Regions from separate parts of the Bacillus nitroreducens genome, predicted to be linked through region 1. Evidence: riboswitches for the same ligand, from Rfam matches in the RefSeq annotation. Region 1 holds a riboswitch; the other holds the start of a gene.
What was found. A riboswitch is a leader RNA that binds a small molecule or an ion and turns the genes downstream of it on or off. The one in region 1 is predicted to bind S-adenosylmethionine.
Positions count from the first base shown of each region.

Region 2: another riboswitch for S-adenosylmethionine. It lies ahead of ACWPVE_RS18775 (hypothetical protein); the one in region 1 lies ahead of ACWPVE_RS18105 (carboxymuconolactone decarboxylase family protein).

Region 1 covers NZ_CAXHYI020000003.1:2,907,022-2,923,990, forward strand. The annotation lists gene ACWPVE_RS18080 (staygreen family protein) at 1-165, opposite strand, end outside; gene ACWPVE_RS18085 (2OG-Fe(II) oxygenase) at 504-1,148, shown strand; gene ACWPVE_RS18090 (Ger(x)C family spore germination protein) at 1,344-2,456, opposite strand; gene ACWPVE_RS18095 (spore germination protein) at 2,498-3,916, opposite strand; partial or broken gene ACWPVE_RS18100 (endospore germination permease) at 3,897-4,983, opposite strand; SAM riboswitch class I at 5,167-5,275, shown strand; gene ACWPVE_RS18105 (carboxymuconolactone decarboxylase family protein) at 5,390-6,043, shown strand; gene ACWPVE_RS18110 (ArsR/SmtB family transcription factor) at 6,233-6,562, shown strand; gene ACWPVE_RS18115 (ArsI/CadI family heavy metal resistance metalloenzyme) at 6,624-7,031, shown strand; gene ACWPVE_RS18120 (arsenic transporter) at 7,094-8,392, shown strand; gene arsC (arsenate reductase (thioredoxin)) at 8,405-8,827, shown strand; gene ACWPVE_RS18130 (PadR family transcriptional regulator) at 9,027-9,350, shown strand; gene ACWPVE_RS18135 (HAAS domain-containing protein) at 9,355-10,113, shown strand; gene ACWPVE_RS18140 (response regulator transcription factor) at 10,330-11,016, shown strand; gene ACWPVE_RS18145 (histidine kinase dimerization/phospho-acceptor domain-containing protein) at 10,991-13,084, shown strand; gene ACWPVE_RS18150 (hypothetical protein) at 13,365-14,021, shown strand; partial or broken gene ACWPVE_RS18155 (IS3 family transposase) at 14,418-15,967, shown strand; gene ACWPVE_RS18160 (arylamine N-acetyltransferase family protein) at 16,197-16,969, shown strand, end outside.
Region 2 covers NZ_CAXHYI020000003.1:3,045,062-3,062,030, forward strand. The annotation lists gene mmsB (multiple monosaccharide ABC transporter permease) at 1-215, shown strand, start outside; gene ACWPVE_RS18755 (hypothetical protein) at 414-869, shown strand; gene ACWPVE_RS18760 (GyrI-like domain-containing protein) at 932-1,417, shown strand; gene ACWPVE_RS18765 (cation:dicarboxylate symporter family transporter) at 1,900-3,063, shown strand; gene ACWPVE_RS18770 (threonine aldolase family protein) at 3,093-4,124, shown strand; SAM riboswitch class I at 4,325-4,425, shown strand; gene ACWPVE_RS18775 (hypothetical protein) at 4,624-4,968, shown strand; gene ACWPVE_RS18780 (acyl-CoA dehydrogenase family protein) at 5,285-6,520, shown strand; gene ACWPVE_RS18785 (hypothetical protein) at 6,522-6,686, shown strand; gene ACWPVE_RS18790 (LLM class flavin-dependent oxidoreductase) at 6,806-8,185, shown strand; gene ACWPVE_RS18795 (acyl-CoA dehydrogenase family protein) at 8,225-9,412, shown strand; gene ACWPVE_RS18800 (substrate-binding domain-containing protein) at 9,491-10,534, shown strand; gene ACWPVE_RS18805 (sugar ABC transporter ATP-binding protein) at 11,090-12,625, shown strand; gene ACWPVE_RS18810 (ABC transporter permease) at 12,591-13,583, shown strand; gene ACWPVE_RS18815 (ABC transporter permease) at 13,576-14,595, shown strand; gene ACWPVE_RS18820 (Na+/H+ antiporter NhaC family protein) at 15,116-16,408, shown strand; gene ACWPVE_RS18825 (hypothetical protein) at 16,688-16,963, opposite strand.

The sequences.
Region 1 (16,969 bases):
ATTTGGGCCAATTTTATTCCACGCATATTGATGTCCTATTGTTAAAAATATTTCTCCAGTGAAATCAGAGTGAGTAAGTGTATAACACCGTGGCATGATGAAATCTGTTGCAGTCACACCATACAAATATTCGACAGAAAGCTTTTCTGGACTGAATTTGCTCAAACGATGACCTCCATTCGGCTTTTTACACATTATGCAAAAATACAATTAATCATTCGAGGTATTTTTTGTTCATGGGCTGCAGTAATCTATATTATTTTTTGGGGAAAATCTTTTGTATTATTGGTAGAAAAAGTATTTTAATTCCTTTTTATTGAAAAAAATAATAGAAATTTTACTTTCCAGGGTGTAAAATAAAAAAGCTAAAAAAGTAGTTTAGCAATCATCCATCTTGAATAACAGGAGGTTACAAAAGAAAGCGAATACAAGATTCTTTCTGTTTATATATCAATCTATCATTTTTACAAATTTAAGAGAGCAAAGGTTGATGAAAGTTGACAATGGATGTAACAAATAGGGTAAAAGAACCAACGATTTTTAATCATGTTGGGAATCGAATTATTACTGAGGATCGTGAAATACAAATTATTGCTAGATTAGAAGAACCATTAATCGTCATATTAGGAAATGTTTTAAGTGATGAAGAATGTGATGAGTTAATGAGGCTATCTAAGGAAAAACTGCAACGATCTAAAATAAGGAATGCCATCGAAGATGAGATGAGGACGAGTAGCAGTACATTTTTAGATGAAAATGAAAATTATATCGTTTCGAAGATTGAAAGAAGAATCTCGCAAATCATGAATATCCCCACTGAACATGGAGAAGGGTTACAAATCCTTAATTATAAAATAGGGCAAGAATATAAAGCCCATTATGACTTTTTTACATCAAAGTCGAAGCCAATACATAATCCAAGAATAAGCACTCTTGTCATGTATTTAAGTGATGTAGAGCAGGGTGGAGAAACGTATTTTCCAAAACTTCAATTTTCAGTATCTCCAAAAAAGGGAATGGCCGTGTATTTTGAATACTTTTATAATGACCAAACCTTAAATGAATTAACTTTGCATGGTGGAGCACCCGTCAATGTAGGAGATAAGTGGGCTGCGACACAATGGATGAGAAGAAAAAGGGTAAGATAATCCACCTTTCTACATGATGGTAAGAGAGTTCATGTAAGAATTTCTTTTCATGTCTAGTGGCGATGTACATGAGTAAACAAAGCAAAACTATCTTAGAATTTAGTATGATAAGTACGTTTATTATAGAAAAGAATAGACCCTGGAAGTAAGTAAGAAAAATGCTTGGTGTTTCCAAGCATTTTTCATTAAGTACACTTATCGTTTATAATGTACGGTCTTAATAATTTTTACGTCTACTTCTATCTTTTTTATGGAATCCTTACTAATTGAATTAATTGTAGCTAAATCCCATTTTTTTAAGTGATAACGATAGGTCTTTTCGCTTAAATTTAAAAGGTCCGTTTTCATAGTCTCGCTTTTCTTGATCGTGGTTATCATTTCTTCTTTAATTTTCTTTTCCATTTCTTTTTTTATTTCATCATAACTTATATTATCGAGGTTCTGTGTAATTTGAGCTTTTGCTTTCAAACGTATGTCATAACTTGGTGCTGAGCCATCGTTTACCTTAATTGTCAGTGTTGGATTTTCAATGATTAAACTTACTTTATCTTCTATCAAACTATAGGGAATGTAGTGTGCTTTCTTCGCAAGCCATTTTACTCCGACCAGTTCTTCTTTCGGTACCCAACCTTTGTATTGCTGCTGTGAGATAGAAAATCCTCCATCTATAACTGATACCTTTAACGGTTTATCTTCTGAAAAATTTGTAACGTTTATTGAAAGGGAAGGGATGATAAAAGAGCCAGCAGGTTGGTTGTAAGAGGAAATAAATTTATTATACTCTTCAATTGGAATGATATATGTGTTCTTTGTTAGTGAATCGGGATTATGGAAGACGGTATAAATAGAGGAAAAGTTAAAGAAACTTTCGCCTAATAAAATGTCTTTCACATTTTCCTTCGTACCAAAAAACCAGATATTGTATCGTAAAAAAGGACTTTGTCCGATAAAATCGATAACAGACTCCAATTGATCCCTGATAACACTCTCACTTATAAGGATTGCATTAACATGCCCATAGTAAAAGGGTAAAGGTGCATTTTGTTCTATAGCAGTCAGAGCTGCGTGAATGCTCTTCGCCTTTGCTTCTCCAACCAACATCGGAGCAGATTCTTGGAGTGAACTTGTTCCTTCTTGTTTTGCGATATTTGCAAAGTTTTGTGATTGGGTATATACAATAAATTCACCATCTGCGTAATCAATCCCAATTCCTGTAACATATGTGTGACTTTCAATTTCTTTTATTCCACACCCGAACAGAGTAACCAAAACACTACCTATTATGATCACGGCAAGGGCTTTCTTCATAGACTACTCCTTTGTGTAACACGTTTATAAAGCAGACCAATTTAATCTCGTTTTTTCATAAACTGCAAGGCTGTCCTCATCAATTTCTTTCTTATATCGTTGAAATCAGGTCGAGACAGGCTTGATAAATAAGGATTTCCAAAACTTTCTAACGAAACAAGTCCAGTGACAATAATAAAAAAGGCGATGAAAAAACCATACAAGCCAAGAAATGAGGAAACGAATAAAACAAATAATCGTAATAATACAATATTATTTGAAATCGTTTGATTAATTAATATGTACCCTGAGATAACTGTAATTGAAATCACCACTAAACATGAAGGAGAGGTTAAGCCTGCACGAATAGCAGCATCACCAATAAATAAACCACCAAGAACAGCCACTGTTTGTCCAACAGGTTTAGGAAGACGGACGCCAGCCTCTTTAAATAATTCAAATAAAACAAGCATCAAAAATGTCTCAGTCGGGGCGGATAATGGGAGTCCTATGCGAGATGCAGAGATGGTTGCGACTAATGAAAAGGGTAACTGATCAATCTGATAAGAGATTAACGAAATATAAAATCTAGGTAAAAAAATAGTTGTAAGGAGCGCAATGAATCGGAATAGGCGAACAATCCTGATATAAAAAAAACTTTCATGCATGTCTTCAGGTGAAAATAACGTTTGATTAAAATTTGTCGGACCAATTAAACAGGTTGGATTCCCATCTATTAAAATAACAAATCTCCCTTGTGAAAGTGCTCGAACGGCAAAATCAGGTCTTCCTGAATGATCTACTAACGGAAAAAGAGAAAGAGTATGATCAAAAAGTCGTTTTTCAACCTCATAACTACTAATCAGGATGTCTACCTGTATGGATTCAAGTCGTTTTTTAACTTCCTCTAATACAGTAGGATTTATCAGATCATTCATATACTGCAAGACGATTTTTGTTTTTGTTTTTTCTCCGATGGAATATTCAACACTTTTTAGGGTGGATGTTTTTAATCTTTGACGGATTAATGCCATATTATCAGAAATATTTTCAACAAAACCGTCCCTGGGTCCCCTAATGGAGGATTCCAAATTGGATTCTTCAGGACTCCTTTTTGGAAATTTAGAAATAGGAATGAATAAGAGATCGTTTAAATCATGACTGTAAAGGATCAATTCGCCCGAGTACAGCTTTTCTTCGACTTTTTTCTTTCCATTCATTGTATCTTTTAGCTGGGTTACTTCAAGCACATCACTAAGTAAATCAAAGGATAAGAATTTATTTTTTTCCCACACATAATAAATAGCAGGGAAAATGAGTTCGTTGAGTTTAGTCATATCAACTAAATGTGGGCAATACATAAATGTTAACGTGAATTCTTGATACATTTTCTCACTGACAACAATATCCGATGTACCTTCAAACCAAACTTTTAAGTGGTTGATGATATCTTCAATTTTGTTAGTTTGTACTTCCTCCATGCTTTTCACCCACCGAACGTATCAATAGAAATGATAAAAGTAGAATACTGATTTGAATAAAAAGGGAATATGGGAAATAATAATCTTTTAAAAATATATAAAAGGAGTTTGCATCCCAAGGAATATATACACTTAGGAATAAGAGAAAATAAAGGATTGGAAGGATCCACATTTTTTTCTTTTTCTCATTTATCATCTTTGCGATAATAAACATCGATACGCTTATTCGAATAAATGCTCCGGAAAGCCACTGGAAAATCGAGAGAAAATCTAAACGTGTGACGCTATCACCTATTTTTAATAATCGCCACTCCTCATAAGCAGGGTTTCTCAATTTTGCTGCCTCATGTACTCCAAATTCTGTGATGGCTCCAGTCAATGGTCCAAGTATTAATAACACCAGCATGAAGCCAGTTGCGATCAGCCACTTCGCCTTGAGTTTATTTTTGATAAATGGCGTTAAAAACAATAGAAAAATGATATCAAATAAGCCAGAACATGCATACATGATGCCAGTAAGAAACGAGCTGTACCCATTCTCAAAGAGTGGGAATAGCAATTCATAATTCTTATTTGGAGAATTTCCTAATCCAACTAGTAATCCAAAAATCGATACAGTAGGAAATGTTAGAATGGAAATCGTACTTATCACGAGTAAACCCTTTGTCGTTGCATAATAGCAAACCAAACGCGATGATAATGATAAAATCGGGTGTATCAAGGGCATAGTTTCCCTTTGCCCATATATAGGTAAACTTCAATGTAATGATGGCTACAAGTAAAAAATACGAAATGAGTAAGAGTGCGAATAAATTATAAATCCATTTATTCGTGAATTTACTTCTAAGTAATAAATGAATCTCCTCTCGTTTCGTTATTTTTTTATAAAGATAAAAGACAAGTAGGATCCAGAAAAGGAAAGGAACCGCACTGAAAATGACACTTACCCAAGAATCCCTGTGAGAGGTTGATAAGAGTACGGGTATAATCAGAACATGTACCATAAAACCGGTAGACATTAACATCAGGATATATATATGAACTGCACGAATCAGCTTTCCATTCATTGGGAGCCACCTTGTACCTGTATTTCTACTAGGTAGGTTCTACCTTGGAGGAAAATTTTATACAAAATTAGCAAATTGTGTTAGTGTGTTATTCGGAATAATCAAATATCTGAATTGACAAACACTTCCTAATTCATGTAAGATGAAATTATTGTTACATACTACCAAATTTAATACGATTTTCTCTTATCAAGAGTCGGGGAAGGAACCTGGTCCGTTGATCCCGCAGCAACCGTTACGATGTCCGTAGCAAGGTGCTAATTCCAGCAAGCTAATGCTTGATAGATGAGTGTGGATGTCTAGATTGCCCCTTCCTCATCGGAAGGGGTTTTTGATTTACCACAGATAAAAACATAGAGAAGTCGTCTTTATTTGGTGAACAAATAGGGGAATGGAGAGATGATTGATGACGAGTTTGTACAAAAAAGAATATTTCGGAAGACTACCAGAACTAAATAAATATGCACCTAATGCATTTCAATCTTTCATAAAGTTTGATCAGCAAGCATTAGCTGCGGGTAAACTTTCCGTTAAACAGAAAGAACTAATTGCTGTGGCGGTTGCTCATATTACAGGTTGTCCATATTGCATCGACTTACATGTGGGGAATGCGAAAAAGAATGACTCTACGAAAGAAGAAGTAACAGAGGCTATTTTTGTTGCAACAGCACTAAAAGCAGGTTCTGCTTTAGCACACGGTGTTAACGCATTGAATGCGTATGATGGATCTGGCGATGAAGAACTATACAAAGCTGCTTATTTTGCTAGACTGAAAGAATTTGCAGATTTAAATGGTGAGGCATTTAAGGCATTTGTTGATTTTGACACGAAGTCTCTTAAAGCACAAAACTTAACGGAAAAGGATAAAGAGTTAATTGCTGTTGCATGTGCACACACAACTGGTTGCCCATATTGCATTGATATCCATACGAAAAATGCGAAAAAAGCGGGTGCAGACTTAGAAGAAATTTCAGAAGCGATTTTCGTTGCCGTTGCTCTGAAAGCTGGAGCGGCGTTGGCGCATAGTGTAAATGCACTGAATGCGTATGATGAAAAGTAATAATCATTGAATGATAGATTGGTCTTAAAATCGACAGGTGAATGCACTTGTCGATTTTTTATTTAGTTTGTTTCAATGAAGATTCCTCATTTGTCACTAATAAATCAATTTTTTTTGATTTAAGGATTGCTTTTTGATAAGAAATTCATTATGATTTAAATATCAAAAAAATTTGATAAAGGGTGAAATATATTGGAAACTGTTAAACCGACATTACAACGATATGAAAAAAAATTTAAAGCCCTTGCAGATCAAAAGAGATTAGAAATTATGTACGAGCTTAGTCAAAGGGGCCAAACATGTGTATGTGATTTAACGGAAGTCTTCGGGATCTCACAATCAAAATTATCGTATCATTTGAAAATATTAGTAGAAGCAAATTTAATTGAGAAAGAGACAAAGGGAACTTGGAGCTATTACGATATTAATGAGAATGAAGTAAATGGCTTATTATCTGAAGAACTATGCTGTATGTTTAGAAAAACAGGCAATCAAGCAACAAGTAATCGTTGTTGTTAATTTTTAATCTATAAATCAACTTTTTTTGATATAAGGACATAATGAGAGGGAGGCTTGTGTTATGAAGTACGTTCACGTAGGAATTAATGTAACCGATTTGGAAAGGTCAATCGAATTTTATCAAAAAGTTTTTGGAGTAAAGCCTGTAAAAACAAAAAATGATTATGCCAAATTTTTAGTAGACGAGACTAGGTTAAATTATACGTTAAACGTGAAGGATGAAGTAAAGGGTAATCAAGTAAACCATTTTGGTTTCCAGGTGGAAAACGCTGAAGAAGTGACGTTACATAAAGAGAGATTAGAAAAAGAGGGTTTCTTTGCTCGCGAAGAAATGAATACAACTTGTTGTTATGCTGTTCAGGATAAATTTTGGGTAACAGATCCTGATGGGAATGAATGGGAATTCTTTTATACAAAAGAAGAAACTGATATGAAACAGCTTAAAGGAGATACTTGTTGTGTAAGCTAAGTTATAATAGCCCTTTTCTTCAGTAGGAGAGGGTGCTTTGCTATTTATTGGGGGTTTATCAATTGTCAACAACATTGGTTTTAGCACTTATAATTTTTATTTTTACATTACTTTTCGTAATTTGGCAGCCAAAGGGATTAAATATCGGATGGACTGCCTGTGCTGGAGCGATTATCGCTCTTTTAGTAGGAGTCGTTGATATTCAAGATGTATTTGAAGTTATCGACATTACATGGAATGCCACATTATCGTTTGTGGCGATTATTCTTATTTCCTTAATTTTAGATCAAATTGGTCTGTTTGAGTGGGCCGCGTTACATATGGCAAGGTTTGCTAAGGGAAATGGTATCAATATGTTTATCTATGTAAGTTTATTAGGGGCCATTGTGGCAGCTTTATTTGCTAATGATGGTGCAGCGTTGATTTTAACGCCGATTGTTTTGGCGATGGTTCGAAATTTGAACTTCAAAGATCAAATGGTCTTTCCATTTATCATGGCTAGTGGCTTTATTGCTGACACGACTTCCTTGCCATTTGTCGTCAGTAACCTCGTGAATATTGTCTCAGCTGATTTCTTTGGAATTGGTTTTGTCGAATATGCTGTGAGAATGGTTATTCCGAACATTTTTTCACTTATCGCAACGATTGCCGTGTTACTTCTATATTTCAGAAAAAGTATTCCTAAAACATATGACCTATCAAAAGTAAGGAAACCTGAAGAAGCCATTCAGGACCAAACTTTGTTCAAGTTTTCTTGGTTTGTTTTATCGGTCTTACTCATTGGATACTTTACGAGTGAAATGATTCAACTTCCTGTTTCCATCATAGCGGGAGTGGTTGCCCTTCTCTTTATTTTACTAGCTAGAAGAAGTAAAGCTATCAATACAAAAGCAGCGATTAAGGGAGCACCATGGAATATTGTGTTTTTTTCAATTGGGATGTATGTGGTTGTGTATGGATTAGGAAATGCGGGACTCACTTCTGTATTAGCCACTCTCATTCAGTATGTGGCTGATGAAGGGTTGTTCATTGCAACAGTTTCTATGGGGTTTATCGCGGCAATTCTATCAGCGATTATGAATAATATGCCAACTGTCATGGTAGATGCGCTAGCCATTGGAGAAACAAATACATCGGGTGTTATACGAGAAGCACTCGTCTATGCGAATATCATTGGTTCTGATTTAGGACCTAAAATCACGCCAATTGGTTCACTTGCCACATTAGTTTGGCTGCATGTTCTTTCCCAAAAAGGGGTTACCATCTCATGGGGAAGGTATTTTAAGACAGGGGTTATCCTCACGATACCAATATTATTGATTACGTTAATAGGACTATACCTATCATTATTAGTTTTATAAAGGAGAATAACGATGACGAAAAAAATAATCTACTTTCTATGTACAGGAAATTCTTGTCGGAGCCAAATGGCAGAAGGATGGGCTAAAAAATACTTAAATCAAGAGGAATGGATTGTTAAAAGTGCTGGAATTGAAGCACATGGATTGAATCCTAATGCTGTAAAGGCAATGAAAGAAGTAGGAATTGACATAACAACTCAAACTTCGGATATCATTCATCCAGAAATATTAAATAACGCAACATTAGCCGTTACTCTATGTGGAGATGCGAAAGATAAATGTCCTGTTACGCCACCTGCAGTGAAACGTGAACACTGGGGATTCGAAGATCCTGCTAAAGCAGAAGGGACTGATGAAGAAAAGTGGGCAGTTTTCCAACGTGTTCGTGATGAAATTGGCGAGCGAATCAAACGTTTTGCTGAAACAGGCGAATAAGATCAGAACGGTTGACATGGAAATACGAAAATCCTATTGACAAAAATATGAAATAATTTTATACTTAAAGCAACTATTTTGTTAAACAAGGTAGTTGTTTTTTTACTACACTATCTTGTTTTACCAACTACCTACGAATCACAATTATTTTTTTAATCTACTATCTTGTATAACAAACTAGTGGAGGGAGTGTAATGATATGTCGATAAGAAGCCAATTGTTAAAAGGGATCTTAGATGGGTGTGTGTTAGCTGTAATTGAAAAGGAACCTGTCTACGGCTATGAGCTTTCACAAAAACTACTTAATATTGGTCTAGCAGATGTAAGTGAAGGTACCATCTACCCCATATTATTACGGCTTCAGAAAAATGGACTTATTCGAGGAGAGATGCGTCCTTCTGAGTCTGGACCGAATCGGAAATATTATTTTTTGACAGAAGAGGGTCATAAGGCATTAACGATTATTTCTGAAGAATGGGAGCAAATTTCTAAACCAGTGAGTGAATTACTGAAGGGGAGGTAAGAAGATGCTATCAGCAAAAAGTGAGCAATTTATTGACAATCTTAAAATGTATCTGATGATGTCGGGAAAAAATGAAAGAGAAATTACCGAATTGATTGAAGAGTTAACAGATCATCTCATGGAAGTTGAAAAAAGTGGAAGAAGCATCCACGATATTATTGACCAAACACCCGAACAATATATGGCTTCATTAAAACAGGAAATGACAACCGACTATAAAAGGATCGTGAAATTACTTCCTGTCTATTTTTTAGGGATTATTGCCTATTTTCTGATTGGGCCTGCAGTTAGAGGTGAGTTTCAGTTAAACATCATACAAGTCATTGGGTTACCGATTTTAGCTGTATTGGGTCTTGGGGTTTATGTGTACTTTTTACAAAATGCTGGTCGAAAACAATATTCAAAGAAAAAGTTTTTTCTTGGTGGTGTACTAGCTAGCATGATTGTCACAACTTTAGCCATTCTCATCATGCTAGTCAGTACGATATTTGTAGACCCGTTTTTTGTTGGGGGTACGACAGCAGATCTTGTTGTGGTTTTCATTTGCTCCAGTATTTTTATCGCGACGGCGATCTGGAGTAAATCCTGGGTTTCCATTTGGATACCTGTTTTTCTAATCATACCTGATGTGTGTACCCGTTTCACGAATTGGAGTATTGAAAGCATTCTTATAATCAGTATGACATCTTTTGTATTCATGTTTGTGGTTCTTATTCTAACCATTCTCATTACGGATAAAAAGAAGAAAAAAAGGTTGGCCTGAATAGAAAGATGTATAATAGAATAATATTGCACGACGACTTCTTTATTTACTTAGAAGTCGTTATTTTTTTTGTTATCTGGACAGTTACCCATAATGATAAGAAAATCTTAAGAATTACATGTAGTGTTTATTAAGATTTGATTGATATCATTTCCTTATCGTCATACTAAAGGGAGTGATCGACTTGAGAAACACCAAAGGCAGGAGTGGATTTTTATGAACATACTGGTTTGTGATGATGACCAAGCCATTGTCGATGCAATAGCTATTTATTTAGAGAATGAAGGCTATACGATTTTTAAAGCCTTTAATGGGATTGAAGCTATTGAGACGATAAAAAAACATGAAATCCATCTTATTATCATGGACATCATGATGCCAAAGATGGATGGGATAAAAGCAACAATGGAAATTAGGAAGGAAAATAATATTCCATTAATCATGCTTTCTGCTAAATCGGAGGATTATGATAAAATACTAGGCTTAAATTTGGGTGCAGATGATTATATGACGAAGCCTTTTAACCCTTTGGAACTGATTGCAAGGGTAAAATCCCAACTGAGAAGATATACAACTTTAGGGTCACTTGAAACGAAGAGCAGCGTTTATCAGTCAGGTGGACTCATCATTGATGATGAAAGTAAAACGGTCTCGGTTGATGGTGAAGATGTTCATCTAACCCCAGTTCAATATAAGATCGTTAGGCTCCTTACGGCGAATGCTGGGAAAGTATTCACAATCGAAGAGATTTATGAAAAGGTGTGGAATGAGCCATCTTTTAATCCCGAAAATACTGTATCTGTTCATATTCGAAAAATCAGAGAGAAGATCGAAATAAATCCGAAAGAACCGAAATATTTGAAGGTGGTGTGGGGAGTTGGATATAAAGTGGAAAAATTATAGTCATTCCACCCTAACGAAAATTATTATATTTATCATTGCGGTCTTATGTTTTACCGAAATGACCCGAGCGGTTGTGGAGGTAGAGGTTGTAAATGATGGAGAGTTTAGTCGTATTTCCGAAGAAAGTTACCTTGAGAGTAGGTCCTTTGTTTGGGAAAGTGAGAATCTTATCGAGGATCTCAGTATCCTATTAAGCAAATATAAGAACGAAGAACATATTTTAAGTGGGCAAACCATTCGTGATGAAGAATGGATAGAAGCAGAGGAAGAGATCTTTTATTCAAAATTTGTTGAGTCTCAAGGCTATAATCCTGAGCTAGGAAAAGAGAAAAACTTAGAGAATTTTAGAGAAGAATATGCAGATAAACTTACTGAAGTGAAAGAAAAGTTGATTAAAAAAGAGTTGAGAGAGTTTCATGCACTCGTACAGAAACTCGAAAATTATCAACCCTCGTTTTATGCAAGCGACGGTACGAATGTGTTTTCCAACACGTCCATGACGACGAAAGAACAATTTGCAGCCTTTCCAGCTCATATCGTCATTGAAGAGTACAAACGAAATATTTACCCAAGTGAATTTGAAAAAAATAAACATATCTATCGAATCACTGAAAATTTGGACGAAATAGACCCAGAAAACACAGTTATCTTTGTGGGATTTTCGGAATCATTTTTACAACAAAAAGCAGCAGTATGGCAAGAGGGTAAAGAAATTGCGTCTGAGAACTTATACCGATTATTAGGATTTTTAGCTGGATTTATTCTTTCCTTTATATATCTAGTACTTGTTGTGGGGCGAACGTCTTTCCATGATAAGGAGTTACATTTCCGTCCAGTTGAAAGATTGTATAATGACATCAACATCATCATGTTTACTTGTTTATTCCCTCTGTGGATGGTCTTAGTAGATGATGTGTTTGAAAACCTGGTGAACATGTTCATCGTTATCACGATTCCGCTTACCTCAATAGGACTATTTTTGATCCTTTTACTTGTAAAGCATCTGAAAAATAGAACGTTATTCAAACATACAGTGATCTACACACTTATTTCTAAAGTTGTAAGATTCTTTGGGAATGTGTATAAGAGCGGGAGCATTGGTGTCAAAACGGTACTAATTGTCATTGGCTATCCAATTTTAATCGCATTAACGTTTTTCATGTTCCCGATTACAATTGGACTCGCAGCTTGGTTTGCATATAAGAAGGTGAAAAACTTTCAGACTATCCAGCAAGGAATCGAAATTATTAAAGAGGGAAATCTTCACCATCGTATTGAGGTACAAGGTAATGGAGAATTCGCTAGACTTTCCGAAAATGTAAATAGCATTACAGATGGTTTGAAGAAAGCTGTTGATAGTGAATTAAAGAGTGAACGATTAAAAACGGAGCTTATTACAAATGTATCCCATGATATTCGGAATCCATTAACTTCGATAATCACCTATGTCGACCTATTGAAACATGAAAAGGACCAAGCCAAAACGGCTGAATATATCGAAGTCCTTGACCAAAAAGCATATAGATTGAAGATGTTAACGGATGATTTATTTGAAGCATCGAAAGCATCGAGCGGCAATATTCCAGTAGAATTTGACAAAATTGATATCGTGTCGTTACTAACTCAAGGACTTGGGGAAGTAAATGACAAAATTGAAACGATGGGATTAGACATGAAGCTGAATTATCCAGATGAGAAGGTGTATGTGACAGCTGATGGAAAATTATTGTGGAGATCCATCGAGAATGTCTTATCCAATATCTTTAAATATGCATTGGAACGCTCAAGAGTTTATATCGATATCGAAGATCTTGGCAATGAAATTCGTATCAGCTTTAAAAACATCTCCGCCTATGAGTTGAATATCTCGGCTGATGAATTAATGGAACGCTTTAAAAGAGGCGATGAATCCAGAACCAGTCCAGGCAGTGGTTTAGGACTTTCGATTGCGAAGAACCTGATTGAGCTTCAAAAAGGCTCATTTACGATTCATGTGGACGGAGACTTATTCAAGGCGATGATAACTCTACCAAAGCATCGAACAGAGAATGAAGAAAGTGGTATTTGAAAAAAGGAATAGGATAGGACGAAAATACCTATTCCTTCAATTAGAACAAACATGTCTGTACAAAAAACTGTACGAGTGGAACGAAGAAAATAGAGCATTTCTCATAAGTAGGAATGCTTTTTTATTTGAGGTTTTGTAGATATTTAATAATAATTTATTAGTATTTATTAAAAATTTATTGATTCACAATAAAAATTTACTTATAATCAGCTTTGTAAAATAGCGTACCTTACTATATGAATAGGCTACATTTAGTCGCAAGAAAGGGGAGAGGAATGTAGTGAAAACGAAGTGTACGAACAAAAAAACGGTATATGTTTTATTGACGGATACAGGAACATTATTTACAAAAATGATAAGGTGCTTTACAAATGCACCTTACAATCATGTATCCATCGTTTTTGATGAAGAGCTTAATGAAATCTATAGCTTCGGGCGAAAACACCCGAAGAATCCACTTTTTGCAGGCTTTATACGAGAAGATATCTATTTCGGAACATACCGATATTTTCATAATACGAGATGCTTATTAGTAAAACTTGATGTTACAAACAAGGAATTTATTCGGATGAGAAAAGTGATCCAAAGATTCACTCATAAAAAAGAACTATATTCTTATAACTTACTAGGACTCATTGGTGTAGTCGTACAGCGCCCAATTCGTCCACGAAACAAATATTTTTGTTCACAATTTGTTGCAGAAGTTTTCGAGAAAAGTGGCGTCCAACTATGGGAACTTCCTTCTGCACTAGTCACACCAAATGATTTCCTAGAGCATCCACGATTTGAATCAGTGTATGAAGGGAAATTATATGACTATCCTTTATTAAATCAAGACTTGCTCTCAATTCTTCCTTTACATCATATGAAATTACAGAAAGTTCCCTATGAACGTACCCAATTAAGGAAAAGAGAAGTAATGAAAGAAGTGATTTAGGATTTATTAGTTGAAACTGTAAAAGAAAAAATGAATTGACATATCATAGAATGCAAAGGGGGATATCGAAGGATGTCCTTTTTTTGGTTTCTTTTTTAGGTTTGAAAGGATGTTTTAATATAATCTCCTATAAGATAAAAAATGGTGACAGCAACATAGAATAGAAGTCAATGGAACTATTTTTTTGGCAGAACTACTGAAGTCAGGTAATATAAAACTAGAGAAAGTCGGAGTAAAATGGAGTGTAGCTTTTTTTCTGCACTTTGTGATGTAAATACGGGAAACTAATTTGAAAAATTGTTGTACCCAACTTTACTCAGAATCCCCCTCTGTTAGAATAGATGTCGTAGGGAACTTTAGTGTATAGTTTAAATAAATACACGGAGGTTGATCGACATGAAAAATAATAATGGCAAACGATATTCTAATGAAGAAAAAGCTGCAATCGTTAAGAGAATGATGCCCCCTAATAATGAATCTGTAGGCCGATTAAGTGATGAGTTGGGTATTACTGAACCTACACTTTACAAGTGGAGAAAGGAAGCAAGATTAGCTGGAAATCCCACACCTGGAGACGGTCAAAATTCTGAACAATGGAGCAGTGAAGATAAGTTTCTGGTTGTGATGGAAACATATTCACTGAATGGTGCAGAGTTAGCGGAGTATTGTAGAAAAAAGGGTCTTTATAAAGAACAAATTGAAGCATGGCGTGATACTTGCCTTAACGCAAATGGCAAGCAATCTAATCAAACAAAGCAATTGAATCAAGAATTAAAAGAGGAGAAAAAACGAGCAAAAACATTAGAAAATGATTTGCATAAAAAAGAGAAAGCGTTGGCAGAGGCTGCAGCTTTATTATTATTAAGAAAAAAGGCCCAAGCGATCTGGGGGGACCAAGAGGACGAATGATCAGCCCGTCAGATCGCGCACTAGCAGTTGAACTCATCCAAGAAGCTAATCAGAATGGTGCGCGATTAGCCCTTGCGTGCAAAGAATTGAACATAAGTGTACGCACCTATGAACGCTGGGTTTCAGGGGGAGGAATTAAAGAGGATCAACGCCCCCATGCGATACGACCGGAACCAAAAAACAAGCTAACGAAAGAAGAGAAAGAAAAGATTGTAGAAGTTGTTAAGCAGGAAGAATTCGCTGATTTACCTCCTACTCAAATTGTGCCGAAGTTGGCTTACCAAAGCGTTTATATTGCCTCTGAATCTAGTTTTTATCGTGTGCTACGTGAACAAAAGATGCAAAACCATAGAGGAAGAGGTAAAAAGCCGGAACGGAGAATTCCAGAAAGCCATCTAGCTAAAGAACCTAATCAAGTTTGGACCTGGGATATTACCTGGTTAAAGGGGCCAGTAAAGGGTTTGTATTACAGGCTCTATATGATAATAGATTTATTTAGTAGAAAGATAGTTGGTTGGGAGATTTGGGAATCAGAGGAAGCTAAGTATGCGGAGGAATTGATAAAGAGAGCCGTGCTTAGTGAAAAAATTCAAGGGAAGCCTCTTGTCCTTCATTCTGATAATGGAAGCCCAATGAAGGCAGCAACTTTTCAGGTTTTACTTGAAAAATTAGGAATCCAAAGTTCGTATTCAAGGCCACGTGTAAGTAATGATAATCCTTATTCCGAAGCAACGTTTAGGACATTAAAATATCGCCCTGAATACCCATACAACGGTTTTGAAACAAAAGAAATAGCACGAGAATGGGCGCTTAAATTTGTCCATTGGTACAACTGTATCCACCTACACAGCGGAATAAACTTTGTGACTCCAGAACAGTGCCATACAGGGGTCTATATAGATGTGCTCAATAAACGAAAGGAAGTGTATGAACAAGCGAAACAACAGCATCCAGAACGTTGGTCACGTTCGACGAGAAATTGGGATCCGCATAAATCAGTAGCATTAAATCCAATGAAGGAAGAACGCGAAAGTTGAAGTATAAAATTTATCCTCAACTCAAAATTGCCCCTTTGCCCTTCTCAAAAAAGAACAGAATGTATTCTGTATTTTTTTGAGAAGGCCACCAAGCGAAGCGCGGTAGATAATGAATTAATTATATACACTAGTAAACAAGGAAAATACGACAATTATCTTGACAAACACCGGAATCTAGAAAACTAACCTTTAAATAGGAAAGAATAAAGTCATAGTGGAGGCAATCTATATGAGTGAATTGAATACACTATTTCGTAAAAGAATCGGTATTCCAGAACATGAGAAGTTGACGTTTGAATCGCTTGATGACATTCTCGAAAAAACGGCGAATACCATTCCTTTTGAAAATCTATGTATTATCGAAAAGAGAACGAACGATATCAATAAAGAAAACCTAACAAAGAAAATCTTAGTCAAACATGAAGGTGGTCTTTGCTATGAATTAAATACCCTTTTATATTATTTTCTAGTTGATAATGGGTTTAACGTGGTTATGACCCGTGGTATTACTTATAATCACATGAATCAAGAATTTTCTAGAGCTGGGCGAACGCATGTGACGATTCTTGCAACTCATGAGGAGCGAACATATTTAGTGGATACAGGATTCGGAGGAAATTTGCCATTAAAACCTGTACCTTTAACAGGAGAAACTGTAACTTCAAATAATGGAGAGTTTCGAATAAAAAAAGTAAATACTGAACATGGAGATTATATTCTGGAAATAAAACTAAGACATAAAGATGCGGATTTTAAAACAGGATTTGCTTTTGATAGCAAGCAGATAGTGTCAGATATGTCTGAGGTCAATGACGTTCAGAAAATCATCGTTGAGCACGAAGGCTCTCCATTCAACAAACATCCCTTAGTCACACGACTTACACCCAAAGGAAATGTTACCTTAACAGACACGTCCTTTACACAATGGATTGATGGCATCGTCACAAAAGAGGAAATAGATAAGACCAGGTTTCAAGAACTATTGGAAGAGCATTTCGGGAA
Region 2 (16,969 bases), 140 kb from region 1:
ATGCGATTGCCTCCGTCTTTATCGGTGGTGCATCCATGGCAGGAGGCGTAGGAACGGTCATCGGTGCCATTGTTGGTGGACTCGTAATGGGAATCATGAACAACGGAATGTCCCTCATCGGAATCGGAATCGACTGGCAACAAGCCATCAAAGGCCTCGTCCTCCTCTTCGCAGTAGGATTCGACATCTACAACAAAAACCGCGCAGGAAAATAGTGAAACAAGGGGACGGTTCTGTCGTTCCCCTATTTTTTTCCATTTTCAAGAGTCTGAATTAAATTGTGAATTTTTGAAACTTTCTCGTTAACTTTTTCGTACTTTTTATAAGGTAGGGGTATGAGGTGACAAATAATCAAAATCGTGTTTCGTTTTTGAAGAAACCTAAGTTTTGCGTCACTTAACGGGGGATTGTTTATGAACAAGAAGGAAGTTTTTACGGCGATTGCTATAGTGATTATTTGTGTGGGTTACTTCATTAATGAACATTCAAAGAAAACGACATTTGCTGAAGTTTTGGAGAATGTAATGGATGAAGAGGAGATTGTAGAACAAATCACGATTTATGATCAACCAAGGCTTGTGACAAAAACTGTTACAGCTACAATAACGGATAATGAATTAATTGAAAAAATGTTAAAGCAAGAAATAAAGTTAAAAGAGGTTGACACACGAACACTTCCACCGATCCATACTACTTTAGTCATTCAAACGGATAAAGATTCATATGAAGTAGGCCTGGATGATATGAGCATAATGGTAGGTTCTGTAAGGTATGTGGTAGAAGGATGGAGCGATAATTGGAATTTGATAATCTTGAGAGCAGGTTTGGATTGGGAAATAATAGAATATACTCCTTTTAATTGGAGGTGAGTGCCATTTAGATGTTCGCGAAAGAGAAAATGTGCAATTATAAATGAGAGTGAGGAATTAGAGTGCGCTATGAAATTTTGTCTTTACCCAGCTATCGTGCAGTCGGATTAAAATGGGAAGGGACATTCTCTGAAATTGTGCCTTATTTAAAAAATGTCATTCGACAAGCAGAAGAACGTGCCAAAGAGTTAGAAGACAAATTAAACCCACATGTTCAGCTAGGATTATCGTATCATGTAATTGAGAATGGCTTTGTGCACTACGCCGTGTACGAAGTAAATGATCAACAAGAAGTTCCTGATGGAATGGTAGAAATTGAAGTACCTCAATTGACGTATGTGAAAACCACACATAACAAAGGCGAAGATATCAAGCGGACCTATACGGATTTACATAATTGGTTATTGAATAGTGAGTATAAAGCATATAGAGAAGCGGGTGTAGAGTACTTTGATAAATATATGCCCATAAAGCATGAACGATATCCACTCGATCGAGATCCCACTGATCCACACTTTGACATATATATCCCGATCGTAAAGAAGTGAAATTCCTCGATACTCATAGACTTATTCACGGTCGTCTTTACTGGTGTGGCGCTATAAACGAAAGGCAAGTTGTGTTGGACAACTTGCCTTTTTCAATTGCCCTAAAGATTTGTGAACTTTAACTTCTTTAGTGTAACAAGAAGAACTACACAGCCAATTTGTCCCACAACTATCGAACCATTGCTTTGCTCTTTGCCCTGATTCTGAATCTAGAAATGTAAAAAAATAGGGAAACGCTAGAACCGTCCCACTGTTTCTTTCATATCCTCTTTTGTTCGTTCATACAATGTATATTAAAAACTTCTCATAGTTTGGGAGAGTAGATGCCAGATTTGTCATATAGCCTTAATCTCAGATAGATCATTGTTTGTGCCATCTGGTATCGTTTTCTAGTTTGATATTTTTCTAAAGGTATCAACTGAACTGGTATGTAGTATCTATCTGATACTGAATACAACAAAATAAAGAAGGGGGAAATGTGTATGCCGAAGTTGGGACTTATTCCGAAGTTGATTCTAGGTCTACTGATTGGGATTGGGATTGGTTTTTTAGACATTGATTGGTTGATTCGATTAACAGAGACAGGCAGGGTGTTATTAGGTGGATTAATCAAATTTATTATTCCTCTTATCATTATTTCGTTTGTAGCTGCCGCCATTTCAGAGTTTGGGAAAAAGGCAGGGAAGTTATTAAGCTTCACTGTTGGGATTTCGTATATTGATACCATCATCGCATGCGGGTTGGCAGCTGGTGTGGCTTATCTGGTGATTCCGCTTTTTGCCATTGACTCAAGTTCAGGAGCAGATGCAGCAGCAATTGGTGCACCGTATATTGAGATTGAAATGACTCCAATTATGAGTGTAATGAGTGCCTTAATCCTTGCTTTTATCCTAGGTATTGGAAGTACGGTTGTAAAAGGGACAACTATTAAGAATGCGATAGGTGAATTAAGAGATATCGTTACCCTATGTATCAATAAGATTATTCTTCCGATTCTCCCTTTCTTTATTGCGTGTATATTCGCTGGAATCACTGCAAAGGGAGAGCTGTTTTCTAGCATTGGAATCTTTGGAAAGATGCTACTTTTAATTATCATTTTGCAGTTTGTCTGGTTATTTATTGAATACTCTGTAGCTGGGTTGATATCAAAAAATAATCCTATTCCGATGTTTAAGGCGATGATTCCTGCTTATTTTACAGCATTGGGTACAATGTCCAGTGCAGCGACATTACCTGTAGCCTTAAAACAAGCCAAAACGGTTCCTTACATGAAAAAGAGTATTGCAGACTTTGTAATTCCATTATGCAATACCGTTCATCTATCAGGTGCTGCCATGGCGATTACGATTAGTGCATTTACTGTCTCGCAAATGACCACGGGCCAATTACCACCAGTAGGTGTAGTGATTTCATTTATCATTTTATTAGGCATTATCGAGGTTGGTGCTGTCGGAGTTCCTGGTGGTTCAGTGCTAGCGGCGTTGGGAATCTTGCAGTCTTCTCTCGGGTTTGACGAAGCAGCATTAGGGCTAATGTTAACGTTATTTATGATTCAAGATAGTTTTGGAACAGCTACCAATGTGGTAGGAGATGGAGCTATTAGTATGGTCGTAAATAAGTTTTTTGGAAAAGATGAAGCTGTATAAAAAAGTTACAAGGAAAAAGGAGAATATTAGTGAAACGAATCGATTTACGAAGTGATGCTGAAACGATGCCAACTCAAGAAATGGTAGAGGCGATAACAAAAGCGAAGCTAGGCGATGATATTCTTGGCGAAGATCCGACAGTCATTGAACTGGAAAGGCTCGCTTCTTCTATGCTAGATATGGAAGATGCGATGTTGACAATCTCGGGTACAATGTCGAACCAAGTAGCGGTCATGACGATGACAGAACGCGGCCAAGAAGTCATCATGGGGAAGGAATCCCACTTATATAATCTTGAAGTAGCAGGGTTAGCTGCACTTTCTCAAGTCCAAGCGCGAAGTGTTTCCGTAACAAAAGGGGTTTATGATATAAACGAAATAGAAGAATCCATTCAACCTGTTGGAATTCAAGCAGCGGAAACGGGACTCATTTGTTTAGAAAATACCTATAACTTAAATGAAGGTTCAGTTGTCCCCCTCGAAAATATGAAGGACATAAAAGAAGTGGCAAAGCGAAATGGAATTCCTGTCTATTTAGACGGTGCTAGGCTCTTTAATGCCGCAACTTACCTAAATGTGCCAGCCTCGGTCATTTGTCAATATGCGGATGCAGTACAAATTTGTTTAACAAAGGGGTTAGGTTGTCCAATCGGCTCAATCTTATTAGGACCAAAGACCTTTATTCAAAAAGCAAAGAAAATACGCCAAAGATTAGGCGGAGGGATGAGGCAAGCAGGTATCATTGCGGCACCAGGAATCATTGCGCTTCAGAAAATGACAAATCACATGCAGAACGATCATCAATTAGCCAGTCATTTAAGTGACGGACTATCCACGATTCCAGGCCTAAAACTGCTCTCAGAACAATTCCAAACGAATATCGTATCCATTGAAATTGTACAAGAAGGCTGGGATGCCGATCGATTAGTGGATCTATTAAAATCTAGAAATATCTTAGTGAAGAAAATAGGCCCTAAAAAAGTGCGAATGGTCACACACCACCAAATCACGAAAAAAGACATAGATGCGGTCCTAAGTTACCTAGTAGAAAACCTAGGGTAGGTAGTAGAACAGGGGGAACAGGGGGACGGTTCTGCTGTTCACCTATTTTTTTACATTTTCACAAATGTAGGTCCTGACCGCCTGTATAGTAAGGAGGATTGGAATTCTCCCTATCCTACACTTTCATATTTTTCTGAAAAGGTAGTTGACAATGTTTTTAATATGGCTTATATTGTAAATTAATTAAATAATGAACAAATTACTTATCAAGAGAGGTGGAGGGACTGGCCCGACGATACCTCGGCAACAGGCTTTATAGTACTGTGCCAATTCCAGCAAGCGTATGCTTGAAAGATAAGGAGAGTAAATAGGACGAATCCATTAACCTCTTCTTATTTTGAAGAGGTTTTTTATATTTTTACTCGATTATAACCGAAAATTTAATATGTAGAATTGCTGATTGGACCACCAAAGGCACTGTGAGAATGTATATTTTTTCAGTGCCTTTGGTTTTTTTATTTTTAAAAACAAGAGAAAACACAAAAGGAGGACACTCATCATGGAAAAAGCATTACATGTGCATAACATTCGTATTAAAACAATAGGACATGATACATTTTCACAAAATGAATATCTGAATTTACCCGATTTGCAATTTTATAAATGGTGCAATGATCAGTATGGGGTAAATCGAGGTGTTTTTAATACAATCGATAACTGGTTTTTTGAAAATGGCATTATCAACATTCAACATCGTCGTATCTATCTTTTAGCATTTCTAGATCACACCTTGGAAGAAGGAATGAAGCAGGAACATGAAAAATTTATTCGATTTGGAAATGGAGGATTAACTAGACAGCTTCAGAAATTTTTCACGCCGAAAAAATATCAGTTTATAAAATGAAGAAAATTAGAAAATTGCATATCTGCCGATTAGACAACTAAAGGCATCTTTCTTTTCATTCAAGACGTGGGAAGTGAGGTGTCTTTTTAATTTGAAGAAAAAGTTTCGTTCTATGATTCAGTGCGATTCTGTATCGCACTAAATCTTACTATTCCGATGCGATTATTTAAAATAATTCGAAATTCCATACCGTAGAAAGAGCAAACTGAACCATTTAAAGGGGGTGATGCAAAGCCTCAATAAGCAGCAAGTAATAAAAAATGTACGATTCGTTTCACCAAATATTATTTACATGAAACCATAAGGAGGAAAAGAAATGACAGTAACATTAGAAAAAGTAAGAGGTGTATGGGGGAGTGCCCCTAGTAAGAACTACGAACAATTGGCATCAAGATTCCGAGGGGTTTTTCAACAAATACGAGAGGGTGCCGTTCAACGAGAAAATGAGAGAAAGCTGCCTTTTGAGGAAATCCAATTGCTAAAAGAAGCAGGATTTGGAGCAATTCGGATTCCACGTGAAGAAGGAGGCTTGGGAGCAACACTTCCAGAGTTATTTACTCTTCTGATTGAATTAGGAGAGGCAGATTCGAATATCCCGCAAGCACTGCGGGCACATTTTTCTTTTGTTGAGATGGTATTAAATTCACCAAAGGGTGAACAAAGAAGCAAGTGGATAAAGCGTATTTTAGACGGAGATCTTGTTGGGAATGCGTGGTCTGAAGTCGCTGGCGCGAAGGCTGGCAGCTTCTTAACAAATGTAACGAGAGGAGAAGGAGACCAGTTATTTTTAAACGGTACAAAATACTATTCAACAGGTACGATTTATGCCGATTGGATTCTTGTTTTGGCAACCCGTGACGACAATCATATCTTTGCGGTTATCTCAAGATATGCAAAAGGCGTAGACGTCATTGATGATTGGAATGGCTTTGGACAAAAATTAACAGCTAGTGGAACAACACGATTCACAGATGTTTCGATTAAGGAAGAGGAAATCTTAACAGAGGAGTTTAATGCGCAATATCTAGCTGGCTTTTTCCAAATGATGCATTTGGCAACTCTTGCTGGGATTGCCCGTGCAGCAGCAACGGATGTTTCAAAAGCTGTAGCAGAGCGTCAACGAACATATACACATGCAGCAGGTGCTCGTCCAAGTGAAGATCCACAAGTGCTACAAGTAGTTGGAAAAATACATAGCTTGGCTTATGCTGCTGGAGCCATTGTTGTAAAAACAGCCGAATCGTTACAACAGGCATATGAAGTCCGTCTATCTGGAGACGTTGAAAATGAAGAAGTGCTCAATGATGAGGTGGAAATTGAAGTTTCACAGGCTCAAACGGTGGTCAGTAGCTTAACACTTGAAGCATCAGAATTATTGTTCGACGCATTGGGTGCTTCCGCCACCTTACAAACAAAGAGCTTTGATCGCTATTGGCGTAATGCCCGAACACTAGCATCACATAATCCTCTTATCTATAAAGAGAGAGTGGTCGGGGATTATGCGGTGAATCAAACACGCCCACCTTATGTATGGCATGTTGGGAGGAGTTAAAATGTTGAAAATTTATAGAGTGAAAAATATTTTTAGCCGAGTAATCAAACTGTTCTTTTGGAAGATCCCTATTTTCTTTTTTAGACTCTCATCAAATAGATTATTGCTTTCTGATTGGAAAATCCCATCCCAAATGATTGGTGAAACGGGAGTTGACGTTAGGTAGGATTTAAAATTCCTGCGGGAAAGTGTGAGACTTGAGACCCCGCAGGAACAAATGTATAACGGAAATCACGGTGTGAAAGGGAACTAGCATTCATTTTTAATCATAATGGAGGTAAAAAAATGCCAAAGAAAAGAATCTATTTAAATGCATTTGATATGAATTGTGCGGGTCATCAATCGCCTGGATTATGGACGCATCCAGATGATCAATCATCGATTTACAAGGATGCCGAGTATTGGGAATACCTTGCTAGATTGTTAGAGAAGGGTCGGTTTGATGCCATCTTCTTGGCAGACGTTTTAGGAACATATGATGTGTATCAAGGTTCAAGAGATGCTGCGGTACGTCAAGGGGCACAGGTGCCTGTCAACGACCCTGCTTTTGTTGTCCCTATTATGGCACGTGCGACAAAGCATCTAGGATTTGGCCTCACCGCATCAACAAGTTATGAGCACCCTTATTCATTTGCAAGACGGATTTCCACACTAGACCATCTTACAAAAGGAAGAATAGGTTGGAATATTGTCACTTCCTATTTAGATAGTGCAGCTAAAAATCTAGGGCTTGACCAGCAAATTAATCACGATGAACGCTATGACATAGCGGATGAATATCTTGAGGTTGTCTATAAATTATGGGAAGGGAGCTGGGAGGATGGAGCGGTTCGTTTAGATAAGGAAAAGAAGATTTATACGGATCCAACTAAAGTGCATGATATTAACCATCATGGCAAGTATTTCAAGGTACCAGGTGCTCATCTATGTGAGCCATCACCACAACGAACACCCGTTATTTTTCAAGCAGGTGCCTCGAAGAAAGGAAGGCAGTTTGCGGCGAAACATGCGGAACTTGTATTCATTAGTGTTCCTACGGCTCCGATTGGTCAAACGTTTGTCAAAGCCCTACGTGAAGAAGCGAAAAATGCGGGGAGAGATCCAAACGAGATTAAAGTTCTTTCATTATTTACACCGATTGTTGGACGTACAGAAGAAGAAGCGTACGCAAAATTTGAAGAGTATAAAAAACATACGAGTTATGAAGGTGGATTGGCTCTCTTTGGGGGTTGGACGGGTGTGGATTTATCTCGATACAATCCAGACGACAAGATCGAATATATCAAAAATGATGCGATTCATTCAGCCCTTGAGACATTTACAAAAATAGACCCTGAAAAACAATGGACCGTGAGGGAGGTAGCGGAATTTGTAGGAATTGGCGGAATCGGGCCAGTTGCAGTAGGGTCACCTAAACAAGTAGCGGATGAGATGGAAAAATGGATAGAGGAAACGGATGTAGACGGATTTAATATTGCGTATGCTATTACACCAGGTACATTTGAGGATTTTGTAGAATTGGTCATTCCTATACTACAGGAACGCGGACTTGTTAGAAAAGAATATGTGGAGGGTGGCTTGCGTAAAAATCTATTTGGGAATGAACAATTACCAGACCATCACCCAGCTCGCCAATACCGTAAGCTAACCACCGTTCAAGTGTAGAAATAATACTTTTTGAAACGAAAAGAAAGAGGGAGAGAGATGGTCGAAACCATAACAAATCAACCAACTGATTATCTAAAAACAGCACAATTGCTGGCACAAGAATTCTCAAAAGATGCAGCAGAGCGGGATAAAATTGGAGGCACTGCGAAAGTTCAACGCGATGCATTACGTAAATCAGGATTATTAAAGATTCTAATTCCAACTGAATATGGAGGCAGCGGTCAACCTTGGTCTCTCGTTCTTCGTATCGTTCGTGAATTGGCAAAAGCAGATGCGGCACTCGCGCATTTGTATGGATATCATTTTTTACAACTTGTGACTCCTCATTTTGCAGGTTCCAAACAACAGAAAGAATACTTTTACACCGAATCAGCAAAAAATAATTGGTTTTGGGGAAATTCAGCAAATCCGATCGAACCTACGTTAATTGGAAGAAAAGATGGAAATGGGTTTATTTTAAACGGATACAACACATTTAGCACTGGTGCAAAGGACTCTGATCGTCTATTAGTTTATTGGATCGATCAAGAAGAAAATGACAAGGTTTATGTTGGTTTTATTCCGACTAATCAAATCGGAGTAATTATAAATGATGACTGGGATGGAATGGGTCAAAGGCAAACAGATAGCGGGTCGGTCACTTTTGAGAATGTGATTGTGGAACCACATGAAATTCTGGATAAATCGGTGTCCGCAGGAAAACCATTCTCTACGTTTGATCCGATCTTATCGCAAATTATCTTAGCAAACGTCATTGTAGGAAGTGCGGAGGGAGCTTTAAAGGAAGCGCGTAAATACACAATTAATAAATCACGACCATGGTATCTATCGAACTATGAAAAAGCAATCGATGACCCTTTTATTCAACGTCGCTATGGCGAGTTTTGGATCAATGTGCAGGCAGCTGTTCAATTTGTGGAAATGGCGGGTGAAAAAGTAGACGAAGCCTGGGAGAAAGACCAGTCGTTAACATACGTAGAACGAGGTGAAACGGTTCTTTTTACATCTGCCGCAAATGCATTTGGAACAAAAATTTCCTTAGATGTTACAAGTCATATCTTTGAAGTGATGGGAGCAAGATCAGCAACCATTAAAAATAATTATGATCGATTCTGGAGAAATGTCAGAACACATTCACTGCATAATCCAATCGAATATAAAAGAAAGAATATAGGTCAATGGTTCTTACATGGAGAGTACCCAACACCAAGTAGCTATTCGTGATAGTAGTAAGTGAAATCGAATAAAAAGTAACACTCATCAAAGATGGTTGTTGCATATGACCGAGGGGGAAACGAAAAGGTGAAGAAGATTATTCTATTTTTATTTATTCTAGCGATGTTCGTTGTTTCAGCATGCTCTAATCAGACAGAATCTACTGGTGAGGTAAAATCTGAGACGACTAATAGTAATCAAGGAAAGGATTCTGGTGTCAAAAGCGTGATAGATGGAAAACCTGTACCATCTCTTGAAGGAAAAACAATCGGAGTAGCCGTTATAGGAACAGATCATAACTGGGATCGCCAATCATATCAAGGGCAAATAGACAGGATTAAGGAATTGGGTGGGACTCCGATTGCTGTCGATGGGGAACGGAATGATCAAAAACATATCACAGATATTGAAAATTTAATCATCCAGAAGCCAGATGCAATCATTAAGCAACTTGGTGATACAAGTGTCTATAAACCTGTCCTGAAAAAAGTTCATGATGCAAATATACCACTATTTACAGTTGCCCACGATAGTGAATATAGCATTACAAATATCTTGTCGGATGATTATTATGCAGGTGAGGTATTAGCACGTCAAATGTTTGAGGATATGGGAGGAGAAGGGAAAGTCGCCGTTTTTCATGGTTTTCCAGGCGTTCGGGTATGTGAAATTCGTTATGACATGTTGAAATATGTTGCGCAAGATTATCCGAATATTGAGTTTATTGAACCAGAACTAATTGATGTCATACCAGGAACAATCGAAGATGCGCGTAAAAAGGTAGAAGACCTCCTAGTGAAACATCCTGAAGGAAGTGGTATTAAAGCGATTTGGGCAGCCTGGGATATTCCAAGCATTGGAGCAGCTCAAGCGGTTGATGCAGCTGGACGGAAAGATGTGAAAGTCTATGGTGTTGATGGTGACCCAACTGCAGTGGATATGATTGCTGATTCAAATAGTTCCTTTGCGGCTGACTTTGCGCAAATTCCATATCAAACAGGGCAATCCGCAATTGATATCGTTGCACGTTCACTAGCTGGGCAAGAGGTTCCAACTAAACTGTACGATGAAGGGTTTCTTGTCACAAAAGACAATGCCGAAGAATCGAAGAAAATTTTATTTAAAGAATAGTAATATTGGTGATTCGGCGCAAATCGCAGGTGTGGCGGCGCAAAAATCGGGGTAGTTGGCGCAAATCCCAGTTGAGACGGTGCAAAAATCGGGGGATGGCGCAAATCCTAGGTGTGGCGGCGCAAAAATCGGGAGTGACGGCGCAAATCCCAGTTGAGACGACGTAAATTTCGGGTGACGGCGCAAATCCCAGGAGTGACGGCGCAAATCCCAGGAGTGACGGCGCAAAAATCGGGAGTGACGGCGCAAATCCTAGGTGTGGCGGCGCAAAAATCGGGAGTGACGGCGCAAATCCCAGTTGAGACGACGTAAAAATCGGGTGAGACAGCGCAAATCCTCGGTGTGGCGGCGCAAATCTCAGGTATAACGCCGCAAAAATCGGGGTAGTTGGCGCAAATTCCAGTTGAGATGGTGCAAAAAATTGGGCGATGGTGCAAATCCCTAATGTCACGACGCATACCCCAAGTGAACCTGCGTGCTTTTAGGATTATAAAGAGAGGATAGTTGATGCTATCCTCCCCAAAATTAATTTTTCATAAAAGGGAGGTTTGGAACATGAGTGATGAGTTTGTATTGGAAATGAAAGAGATTCAAAAAGAATTTCCAGGTGTAAAAGCTCTTCAAAATATTCATTTTCAGCTGAAAGAAGGAGAAATCCATGGACTCATTGGAGAAAATGGAGCTGGTAAATCGACGTTAATGAAAATTTTAGCTGGGATCTACAGTCAAGACAGTGGAGAAATACGTTTTCTCGGTAATCTCCAAAAGGTGCTAACACCAAAGATTGTTGAACATTTGGGAATCCACTTCATTCACCAAGAGCGACATGTTGTCCCGTATTTGACAGTCGCTGAGTCCTTATTTTTAGGGATTGAAAATAAGTTTGCTTCTTTTCGATTGATTAAGCGACGAACGATGGAAAAGGAAGCTGAAAAAGTATTACTTGAAAAAGTGGGCGTGCGTTTATCTGGGAAGAAACTAGTGGGTGATCTTTCTGTAGGAGAAAAACAATTGTTGCAGATTTGTCGCGCTTTGCTTCAAGATCCAAAAGTTATCGTATTCGATGAACCAACCGCTGTCCTGGCTAAACGTGAAGCGAACCAGTTATTTAATATCATTAAGGAATTGAAGCAGAAGGGAATTTCGATTATCTATATCTCCCATTATTTTGGAGAGATTCTAGATATTTGCGATCGAATTACAGTATTACGGAATGGAAGCAATGTGAAAACGACAGAAACAAAGGGATTAACAATTGAAGATATAGTGTATTTCATGACAGGCAGACGTATAGGGAGTGACACTCCAACAAAATCCCGTCAACTAGGAGATGTATTACTAAATGTGAAAGATTTCACTCATTCCCAACAATTTCAGGATGTAAATTTTCAAATTCGGAGAGGGGAAATTGTGGGAATTACGGGGCTAATGGGTTCGGGATATTCGGACCTAGGGCTGTCAATCTATGATGACTCAAATATAACGAAGGGCGTTGTTGAATTTGAAGGAAAACGACTATCCAAGCATAATCCTGAAAAGGCAGTATCACTAGGGATGGGATATATCCCTGAAGACAGGCGGCATCTAGGAATCTTACAAAATATGTCAGTGAAAGAAAATATCACTCTTACAAGTTTGAAAAAAGTGAGTAAGGGTGGAGTGATTAAAAGGAAAGTAGAACGGGAAAAGGTTGACGTTATGATTGATCAATTGGGGATTCGTACACCAAATCAAGAAACAACGATTAACTACCTTAGTGGTGGAAATCAACAAAAAGCCGTTTTAGCAAAATGGTTAAGTAGTAACGCGGCGTTATATATTTTAAATCAACCAACCGCTGCGGTTGATGTCAGCACAAAAGCAGAAATATACAATCTTATTACACAAGTAGCAGAAAATGGTGCAGGGGTGCTCTTAATCACACAAGATCTCCAGGAATTGGTTAAACTAAGCGATCGGATTTTAGTCATGTACCGCGGAGAAGTAGTGAGAGAATTTGAGAAAGAAAACGTGACAACAGATCAAATTATGGTATCGATGATGGGAGGGAGTATGGATGAGTCAAGTAGCAGTATCGAACAAAGCATTTAATATGAATGGACTACTAAAATATAGTGGCTACATAGCCTTCATTCTGATTGCAGTCTATTTTACATGGAGTTCACCTGTGTTTTTAACCCTTCATAATGTGAAAAATATTCTCTTGCAATCAAGCGCATTAGGGATTGTGTCATGTGGAATGACGGCAATTCTAATTGGTGGAGGAAATCATGTTATCAAAGGAGGTATTGATTTATCATTAGCCAATAATCTTGCCCTAAATGTTGCAATTACTGCTGTTCTGATCAATCAAGGGTTTTCGATTATAACGGCTTTTTCCGTCGCTTTCTTGTGTAGTGTACTAATAGGGATCATAAATGCATTTTCGATTATTAAGTTAAAAATCATTCCTCTCTTAAGTACGTTAGCTATGATGTATTTACTTCAGGGAATGGTGTTATTAATTACAAATAACACCGTTGTAAATGTGACGGATCCCGTCATGATTTCATTGGCGACTACGGAAGTTTTAGGATTACCTATCCAAATTTGGATTTTCGCGATTATTGGCGGTACATTGTACATTCTATTTCATCACTCTATTTTTGGAAATTGGGTTCACGCCATTGGAGGCAATTCACAAGCTGCAATAAATGCTGGGATCAATGTCACGTTAATCGTAGGATTGACGTATGTGATTGCTTCTATCACGGCAGCAATTGCAGGACTATTAGTATCGGCTCGTTTATCGGGAAGTGTACCAGGAATTGGGGATTTAATGTTGTTAGATGTGTTACTTGCGGGATATATGAGTGCGATTTTTTCCCGTTTATCTATTCCTAATATGACAGGGGCCATTCTAAGCGCTATTTTTGTTGGAATGCTATCAAATGGTTTTACGTTAATCAATGTTCCGACCTACTGGGTGTATGCAATAAAAGGTGCTTTAATATTGTTGGCCGTTTCCATCACAACCATCCAGCAAAGGAGAGGAACTGTTCATGGCTAAGTTAGTAGTAAAAAACAGTGTACATCAAAGTCCAGTTCTACGTCTTGGAAGTAACACCTTACATTATAGTACTCTCATTGCCTTATTATCTGTTGTTTTCATCTTCTTTTTCACGGTTCCTTCTTTTCTAAGCATGAACAATCTAGCCAATATATTGAGTCAATCAGCAGTACTAGCGTTGGTCGCGATTGGTTTATGCTTTATCGTTACATCAGGAGGAATCGACCTATCCATCGCTGTATCTTTTGATCTTGGAGCTATGGTCGCTGTGATTGCCTTACAGTCTGGGTTAGGGTGGATTCCAGCGATATTATTAGGACTAACGGCGGGGGCAACGGTAGGCCTGTTTAATAGTTTTTTCGTAGTGAAATTAAAAATAAGTGCCTTTCTAGTAACGCTTGGAACCTTATTTATCGGCGAAAGTATCGAAAAAATTTTCACAAGAGGGGGAGAACCGATTTATTTGCCAGGAATGGACGAAGCATTCCAGTTTCTAGGGCGTGGTAGCTTTTTAGTTTTCGAGTCAAGTACAGGAGCAGTAGCGAATTTCAAGTTTTCGATTCTACTAGCTCTCTTTATAGCAGTAGTGGCCCATTTTACGTTGAAGAGAACGGTGTATGGTCGGAAATTATATGCCATCGGATCCAGTCAAGAAGCGGCGAGGTTATCAGGGATACCAGTTGGTAGGTACACCATTTATGCATTTGTCATTACTGGGGTGATTTGCGCTTTAGCGGGAATAATCGGTTCCTCTGTACTAACAGCCTTTACACCTTTAAGTGGTAGATATTATCTAATGGATGCCATCGGTGCTGTGTTTATTAGTAGTACGTTAAGTAGGCAAGCGCGTGTCAACATACCTGGAACAATCATCGGCGTCTTGTTTTTTGGAATTGTCGCAAATGGCTTGAACCTAATGGGGATTAGCTATTACTGGCAAGGTGTAGTGAGGGGGATCTTAATCTTCCTCATACTTGCAGGGAATTCGATAATTACAAATAAAAGAAAGTAGGTGGGAGAAGGTAAATTCGCCCCCGTTGGGAGTATCACGAACGATAAGAACAGGTAAAGCAGCCAAATCCTTTATGGATAGTAAGAGGCTTTACCTGTTTTAATTTTTTTAATGAATGTTATCCTTTGGTAACAATTTTATTTTCAAAAGAGAGAATGAATCTGTTACAATGTGTTAGTGATTTTTTCTATATATCGTGTCTTACTTTTATTATCTAAAGAGGAGATAGAATCCATACTTTTTCTTACAGAAGATAACTGGATGATGAGTGTGGTATCTATACAATTGTAATTAATAGACTATGACCAATTTTGTACTCCGCAATTTTTGGATTTCTTGTCTTTTGCCCGCGAATGCCATTAAATTTTCCGTATCAATATCAATCCTTCATTGTTGGATGCTAAGCGTAATTCAGGACAGTCATAATGAAAAAAATTAAACTCAACAATATTTGTTTTTTCATTTTATTAAACCACACTATGAAAGAAGAGTGTAAAGTGTATGTTTTGGAGGTAGTACATTGAAAAAAGGGAATCCATGGGCGTTAATCCCATTTCTTATATTTTTGGTCTTATTTATTGGTTCAGGGGTTATTACGGGTGATTTTTATACCTTCCCTGTGATTGTAACGATTGCGATTTCAGGAGTTGTCGCATTGGCAATGAATCGAAAAGAACCGTTTGCGAAAAAGGTGGATATTTTTTGTCAAGGAGCAGGAAATGTAAATGTCATGCTCATGGCTCTGATTTTCCTTTTGGCTGGTGCATTTTCAGCTGTAGCACAAGGAATGGGGGCAGTGGACTCCACTGTTAACTTTGCTTTATCGGTTGTTCCACAAAACCTTCTAGTAGTAGGGTTGTTCATCATTGCCTGTTTTATTTCTTTGTCCATGGGGACTTCGATCGGAACGATTGTTGCACTGGCACCGATTGGTGTTGGGATAAGTGAACATATTGACCTTTCCATAGCGTTAGTCATGGCGGCGATTATTGGTGGCTCGATGTTTGGCGACAATTTATCCTTTATTTCAGATACAACAATAACCGCCGTTCGGTCACAAGGAGCAGAAATGAAGGATAAATTTAAGGTGAATTTTTGGATTGTGTTGCCAGCTGCCATTGTAACGTGCATTATTTTAGCGGTGTTCACAATGGGTGAGACCGCACAAGTGGAGCATGTAAGTTATAATTGGCTAAAAATTGTTCCTTATGTATTTGTTATTATTTTTGCATTAGCTGGAATGAATGTTTTCATAGTTCTAGCATTAGGGATCGTTCTCTCAGGGGCTATTGGCTTAGCGGACGGTAGCTATCAGCTCATGAACCTGTTCCAAACGATTGGTGAAGGAATGGCAGGCATGTATGAAATGGCCTTTCTTGCGCTCCTAATAGCTGGAATGGTGGAGGTCATTAAATTTAACGGAGGAATAGACTTTCTCCTTCAACTTATCACCCGAAAAATTAAAACGAAAAAGGGTGCGGAATTTGGTATTGCTGGTCTTGTAGGCTTAACCGATTTATCGACGGCCAATAATACAATTGCTATTTTAATAACGGGTCCGCTTGCAAAAAATATAGCTGACCAATATGGAATTGAGCCGCGAAAAACGGCAAGTATATTGGATGTTTTCTCCTGTATGATCCAAGGCCTTCTTCCATACGGAGCTCAACTTCTGGTAGCAGCTAGCGTAGCTGGAATATCCCCAGTCAGCATCCTACCATACTCTTTCTACCCAATTCTTATTGGAATCTGCGGAATAGGCGCTATTCTAATCGGATATCCTGGTAAAAGAAAGATGAGGCCACGAAACTGAAGGGGTAAGCTTGCGGCTTGATTAGAGGTTTATAACGGAGTGGTAAAAATAGAATGATGGAAGAAAACGAGAAGCAAGTTGCTGTTTGAGTAACTTGCTTTTTGGTGTGTGATTGTTGGATGTCTTTTAAGGAGAAAGGGATGAGAACATAAGATTAGTGCAGGTAAAGCAGCCTATCCATTTAAAAAGAAACCGATCTGCTTTCTATTAAGCTTGGAATGTATACAATTGTTAATTCTGCATTTTCCAGCCATCGCTACTAGTAGTTGAAGAATAACACTAAATTCCACTGTTATACCAAACAATTAAACCTACTATAAAATATAAAATGACTCCTGATGGTATAAATAGACTACATTTAATCAAATATATTTTTTCTTTTTCTGTAAATAATGCATTTAGATGAATTCCGATCGAGATGATCGATACAAGAATAGCATATCTATATACTGCAAATTTAAGTTGGTAAAGCGGTTCTTTTGTTATAAATCTATAAATAACGATAAAAAGTATGAAAAAACTCGTTAAAAATGCCAATTTACTAATAGCCTTCATAAATTT